2 regions of the Pseudomonas sp. NPDC090233 genome follow, and region 1 is predicted to be linked to the other one. Evidence: predicted binding sites of a transcription regulator. Region 1 holds the regulator's gene; the other holds the start of a gene.
What was found. The regulator sigma-54, encoded in region 1, starts transcription at its own class of promoters, with help from an activator protein. The targets are predictions, from matches to a motif close to ANTGGCATNNANNTTGCTNT.
Positions count from the first base shown of each region.

Region 2: glnA (type I glutamate--ammonia ligase) is a predicted target of sigma-54. The motif match lies at 2,067-2,086, and genes of this name have one in related genera.

Region 1 covers NZ_JBIVYQ010000003.1:342,106-345,516, forward strand. Annotated here, with positions in the region: gene lptA (lipopolysaccharide transport periplasmic protein LptA) at 1-207, shown strand, start outside; gene lptB (LPS export ABC transporter ATP-binding protein) at 208-933, shown strand; gene ACIQUF_RS09740 (RNA polymerase factor sigma-54) at 1,109-2,602, shown strand; gene hpf (ribosome hibernation-promoting factor, HPF/YfiA family) at 2,682-2,990, shown strand; gene ptsN (PTS IIA-like nitrogen regulatory protein PtsN) at 3,003-3,411, shown strand, end outside.
Region 2 covers NZ_JBIVYQ010000006.1:231,024-234,434, forward strand. Annotated here, with positions in the region: gene ACIQUF_RS18330 (chorismate mutase) at 1-411, opposite strand, end outside; gene glnA (type I glutamate--ammonia ligase) at 563-1,969, opposite strand; gene thiI (tRNA uracil 4-sulfurtransferase ThiI) at 2,440-3,411, shown strand, end outside.

The sequences.
Region 1 (3,411 bases):
GCCGTGACCATCCAGTACCAGGCGCAGAAAGACACGGTGATCCTCACCGATCGCGCCAAGGTCGAGAACGAAGGCAACACCACCGAAGGCGAGAAAATCGTCTACAACACCAAGTCCCAGGTGGCGACCGCCGGTCGTGGCGGCAACGTCACCGCCCCGCGCCAGCGCATCGACATGGTGATCCAGCCGAAGAAGAAGGCCGAGTAAATGGCAACCCTCAAAGCCCAGCACCTGGCCAAGAGCTACAAAGGTCGGCAGGTCGTGCGCGACGTCAGCCTGTCGATCGACAGTGGCCAGATCGTCGGCCTGCTCGGCCCCAACGGCGCCGGCAAGACCACCTGCTTCTACATGATCGTCGGCCTGGTCCAGGCCGATCAGGGCCGCGTGCGCATCGACAACCTCGATGTCAGCCACCAGCCCATGCACGGCCGCGCCCGCGCCGGCATTGGCTACCTGCCGCAGGAAGCCTCGATCTTCCGCAAGCTGTCGGTGGCCGACAACATCATGGCCATCCTCGAGACCCGCAAGGAGCTCGACCGCGAGGGCCGCCGCAAGGAACTGGAAAGCCTGCTGCAGGAATTCCACATCAGCCACATCCGCGACAACCTCGGCATGAGCCTGTCCGGTGGCGAGCGCCGCCGTGTCGAGATCGCGCGCGCCCTGGCGACCGCACCGAAGTTCATCCTGCTGGATGAACCCTTTGCCGGTGTCGACCCGATTTCGGTTGGCGACATCAAGCAGATCATCCACCACCTCAAAGCGAAGGGCATCGGTGTATTGATCACCGACCACAACGTCCGCGAGACCCTGGATATCTGCGAAACCGCCTACATCGTCAACGACGGCCAGTTGATTGCCGAAGGCGATGCGCAGACTATCCTGGCCAATGAGCTGGTCAAGGAAGTTTACCTGGGCCACGAGTTCCGACTCTGATCCCAGGACGCGCCTGGAGCACGCGCTTTGCCGCCTTGATGGGGCTTAAGTTGTTACTGTGCTCTAGGCAAACGCTACAATTTAAGGCATAAAACTTGCTTGAATTTGGCGCTCCGGCGCCCTCGTGTAGTGGATGGCGCATGCGCGCCGGCGAACAAGGTATTTAGCCCCAGCCATGAAACCATCGCTCGTCCTAAAAATGGGCCAGCAACTGACGATGACCCCGCAGTTGCAACAGGCCATCCGCCTACTTCAGCTCTCCACCCTGGACCTTCAGCAGGAAATCCAGGAAGCGCTGGAGTCCAATCCGATGCTCGAACGTCAGGAAGACGGCGACGACTTCGACAACAGCGACCCGATGGCGGACAACGCCGAAAACAAACCGGTCGCCGAAGTCCAGGACAACAGTTTCCAGGAAAGCACCGCCAGTACCGAAAACCTGGAAGACGGCGAGTGGAGCGAGCGAATCCCCAATGAGCTTCCGGTCGATACAGCCTGGGAAGACATTTACCAGACCAGCGCCAGCAGCCTGCCGAGCAACGATGACGACGAGTGGGATTTCACCACCCGCACATCGGCCGGCGAGAGCCTGCAAAGCCACTTGCTGTGGCAGCTGAACCTGGCGCCGATGTCCGACACCGACCGCCTGATCGCCGTCACCCTGATCGACAGCATCAACGGCCAGGGCTACCTGGAAGACACCCTCGAAGAAATCTGCGCTGGCTTCGACCCGGAGCTGGACATCGAGCTCGACGAGGTCGAGGCGGTACTGCACCGCATCCAGCAGTTCGAACCTGCCGGCATTGCCGCGCGCAACCTGGGCGAATGCCTGTTGCTTCAACTGCGCCAACTGCCGGCCAACACGCCGTGGATGGCCGAGGCCAAGCGTCTGGTCAGCGACTTCATCGACTTGCTGGGTGGGCGCGACTACAGCCAGCTGATGCGCCGCATGAAGCTCAAGGAAGACGAACTGCGTCAGGTCATCGAACTGGTGCAGAGCCTCAACCCGCGCCCCGGCTCGCAGATCGAGTCCAGCGAGCCGGAATACGTGGTGCCAGACGTCATCGTGCGCAAGGACAGCGAGCGCTGGTTGGTCGAGCTGAACCAGGAAGCGATCCCGCGCCTGCGCGTCAACCCGCAGTACGCAGGGTTCGTGCGCCGCGCCGATACCAGCGCCGATAACACCTTCATGCGCAACCAGTTGCAGGAGGCGCGCTGGTTCATCAAGAGCCTGCAGAGCCGCAACGAAACGCTGATGAAGGTGGCCACCCAGATCGTCGAGCACCAGCGCGGCTTCCTCGACCACGGAGACGAGGCGATGAAGCCCCTGGTGCTGCACGACATCGCCGAGGCGGTAGGCATGCACGAGTCGACCATTTCGCGGGTGACGACGCAGAAATTCATGCATACGCCGCGCGGCATCTATGAATTGAAATACTTTTTCTCGAGCCACGTCAGCACCGCCGAAGGCGGAGAATGCTCGTCCACGGCAATCCGCGCGATCATCAAGAAACTGGTTGCGGCGGAAAATCAGAAAAAGCCATTGAGTGACAGCAAGATCGCTGGTTTACTGGAAGCACAAGGCATCCAGGTAGCCCGTCGCACCGTCGCCAAGTACCGCGAGTCCCTCGGCATCGCACCGTCGAGCGAGCGCAAGCGACTGATGTAGCGCCTGAGATGTGCCACAGCGTTTGTGGGGCAGGTGCAACACCTGCCTCTTTATGCACGGGCAACAAAGGAGAAGCTGTATGCAAGTCAATATCAGTGGACAGCATGTAGAAGTCACCCAGCCGCTGCGCGATTATGTGCTTGAAAAGCTCGCCCGCGTGGAGAGTCACTTCGACAAGATCACCAACGTGCAGGTCATCATGAAAGTCGAGAAGCTGCAGCAGAAGGTCGAAGCGACCTTGCAGATTCCCGGTGGAGAAGTGGTTGCCAACGCCGAACACGAAGACATGTATGCAGCGATCGATGCCCTGGCCGACAAGCTCGACCGTCAACTGAAAAAACACAAGGAAAAACAGCAAAGCCTGCTGCAAGGTGCAGCTGCCCGCTGATCCCCCTCATCCATGATCCGACTTGAAACCATCCTGACCCCCGGCCGTTCCCTGGTGAACGTGCCGGGCGGCAGTAAGAAGCGCGCCCTGGAAACGGTCGCCAACCTGATTGCCAAAGAAGTGCCTGAGCTGGAGATGCAAGACGTCTTCGAAAAGCTGGTTGCTCGCGAAAAGCTCGGCTCCACCGGCTTCGGCAATGGCATCGCCATCCCCCACTGCCGCATCAAAGATTGCACTGGGCCGGTTAGCGCCCTGCTGCACCTGGACGCTCCGATCGATTACGACGCCATAGATGGCGCACCAGTCGATTTGCTGTTCGTCCTGCTGGTGCCAGAAGCAGCCACTGACGCGCACCTCGAACTGCTTCGCCAGATCGCCAGCATGCTCGATCGCAAGGATGTGCGCGATCGCCTGCGCAGTG
Region 2 (3,411 bases), on a different contig from region 1:
CAGCTCGTTCAGCAGGGTTATCTGCAGTTTGTCCAGGTGCGGCCGAAGGTCTTTGGCGAGATCGAGCCGAGTGGCCGGGGGGCGATAGCCGAGTCTGGTCCAGCGATCGAGCAAGGTGTACTGAACGATCTTGTTGGCTTCGATCTGGTCGCTGAAGAACGCGGCGGCGCGCTCTGGGCTGACGTTATAGTCGGGGGCCAACTGGCGTGCTTGCGCCAGCACTTGGCGCTCTCGCGCGGTCGATTCTACCGGCAGGTGCTGATCCCACTTGTGCACCGCGACCGAGCTCGCCAGGTTGAGCCTTTGTTCGATGCCGGTCAGCAATGGGGTGAATTCGGATTCCGAGGAGGTGTGTGTCTGGCAGCCAAGCAGGCCGAGGGAGAGGCAGAGGGCAAGGGGGGCGAAGCGCATGATGATCTCCTTGTATAGGGAGACCTGATTGTGAGCGGTCAGACAATTTCTGCTGGTAGGACGATTCCGACCTGATCAGTCGGAAAAACCAAAACGGCCTTCAGAAGAAGGCCGTCTTGGGTGAAGTCATCGACGCCAGGCGCCGATCAGATCAGCAGCTGTAGTACAGCTCATATTCCAGCGGGTGCACGAAGGTGCGGACCTTGATCTCTTCTTCGCTCTTCAGCGCGATGAAGGCATCGATGAAGTCGTCGGAGAACACGCCGCCTTTGGTCAGGAACGCACGGCCTTTGTCCAGCTCTTCCAGGGCTTCCTTCAGGCTGCCGCAGACTTGTGGGATGTCCTTGGCTTCTTCAGGTGGCAGGTCGTACAGGTTCTTGTCGGCCGCATCGCCTGGGTGGATCTTGTTCTGGATGCCGTCCAGGCCAGCCATCAGCAGGGCCGCGAAGGCCAGGTACGGGTTGGCCGATGGGTCCGGGAAGCGTGCTTCGATACGGCGGGCTTTCGGGCTGCCGACGTAAGGAATACGGATCGAGGCGGAGCGGTTGCGTGCCGAGTAGGCCAGCATGACCGGGGCTTCGAAGCCTGGTACCAGACGCTTGTAGGAGTTGGTCGACGGGTTGGTGAAGCCGTTCAGGGCTTTACCGTGCTTGATGATACCGCCGATGAAGTACAGGGCAGTGTCGGACAGGCCGGCATAGCCTTCACCTGCGAAGGTGTTCTTGCCGTCTTTCCAGATCGACATGTGCACGTGCATGCCCGAGCCGTTGTCGCCGTACAGCGGCTTCGGCATGAAGGTGGCGGTACGGCCGTAGGCGTCGGCAACGTTGTGCACGACGTATTTCAGGGCCTGTACTTCGTCAGCCTTCTTCACCAGGGTGTTGAACTTGACGCCGATTTCGTTCTGACCGGCAGTCGCCACTTCGTGGTGGTGAACTTCGACGACCTGGCCCATTTCTTCCAGTGCGTTGCACATGGCAGTACGGATTTCGTGGTCGTGGTCGAACGGTGGAACTGGGAAGTAGCCGCCTTTGACGCCAGGACGGTGGCCTTTGTTGCCGCCTTCCACGTCAGCGCCAGTCATCCACGAGCCTTGCTCGGAGAAGATCTTGAACATCGAACCGGAGATGTCCGATTGGAACTTCACTTCGTCGAAGATGAAGAACTCAGGCTCTGGGCCTGCGAATACGGTGTCACCGATGCCGGTGCTCTTCAGGTACTCTTCGGCGCGCTTGGCGATCGCACGTGGGTCGCGGTCGTAGCCCTGCATGCTCGACGGGTCGACGATGTCGCAGGTGATGATCAGGGTTGGTTCTTCGGTGAACGGGTCCAGCACGGCAGTGTCATCGACCGGCATCAGGATCATGTCGGAGGCTTCGATGCCTTTCCAGCCAGCGATGGAGGAGCCGTCGAACATCTTGCCGACTTCGAAGAAGTCTTCGTCCAGGCCATCACGCGCTGGCATGGTCACGTGATGCTGAACGCCCTTGGTGTCCGTGAAACGCAGATCAATCCACTTGACGTCATGATCTTTGATGAGTTGAACCGACTTCGACATGTTGTCCTCCGGATGGTCTAGAGCGCGGTGGGCCGCTGCCCTGGAAAAAGGGTGATGCTGGGCGCGGATAGTCGGCCAAGCTTACCTGCCTCACAAGGGAGCAAATTGCATGCCAGTGCTCGAAAATGGCGAGGGCGGGATAAAAGGGGGCGTTTGCGGGCTTGTGATCCGCAATGGCGGCTGGAAATTGCACCCTTAGGAGGCAGGAAAACCAGGTCAAGCACCAAGTTGGTGCAGTGCTTTATTGTCGTGCTGTTTTTGAGGGCCTCATCGCGGATGAATCCGCTCCTACGGGCATCGCGCCATCTGTAGGAGCGGATTCATCCGCGAGAGGCCCGCACAGGCGCCGCAGAAAACCCCTCCAGCACCTATCTCAAACCTTCTGATCAAAAGTTGCTCAAATCCTGAGCAATTTCCGCTATAATTCGCGCCCCTCATTTTCGGCAGGCCCTGCGCGCGCTGTTAAACCAATGAAACTTATCGTCAAAGTCTTCCCAGAGATCACCATCAAGAGCCGGCCAGTGCGCAAGCGCTTCATCCGCCAGCTCGGCAAGAACATCCGCAACGTGCTCAAGGACCTCGATCCTGAACTCGTGGTCGATGGTGTCTGGGACAATCTCGAAGTGGTCACCCGCGTCGAGGACGAGAAGGTCCAGCGCGAGATGATCGAGCGCCTCACCTGCACACCGGGGATCACCCATTTCCTGCAGGTAGAGGAATACCCGCTGGGTGATTTCGACGACATCGTCGCCAAGTGCAAGCAGCATTTCGGTCACCTGCTGGCCGGCAAGCACTTCGCCGTGCGCTGCAAGCGCGGTGGCCACCATGACTTCACCTCGATGGACGTCGACCGTTACGTCGGCAGCCAGCTGCGCCAGCAGTGCGGCGCCGCCGGTATCGAGCTGAAGAACCCCGAAGTGTTGGTACGCATCGAAATCCGCAACCAGCGCCTGTACGTGATCCACAACCAGCACAACGGTATCGGCGGCTATCCGCTGGGCGCCCTGGAGCAGACCCTGGTGCTGATGTCCGGTGGCTTCGACTCCACCGTGGCGGCCTACCAGATGATGCGCCGCGGCCTGATGACCCACTTCTGCTTCTTCAACCTCGGCGGCCGTGCCCACGAGCTTGGCGTGATGGAAGTCGCCCACTACCTGTGGAAGAAATACGGCAGCAGCCAGCGCGTGCTGTTTATCAGCGTGCCGTTCGAAGAGGTGGTCGGCGAGATTCTCAACAAGGTCGACAACAGCTACATGGGCGTGACCCTCAAGCGCATGATGCTGCGCGGCGCTGCGCACATGGCCGATCGTCTGCAAATCGAAGCGCTGGTGACCGGCGAAGCGATCTCCCAGGTATCGAGCCAGACGCTGCCGAACCTGTCGATCATCGATTCGGCCACCGACAAGCTGGTGCTGCGCCCGTTGCTGGCCAGCCACAAGCAG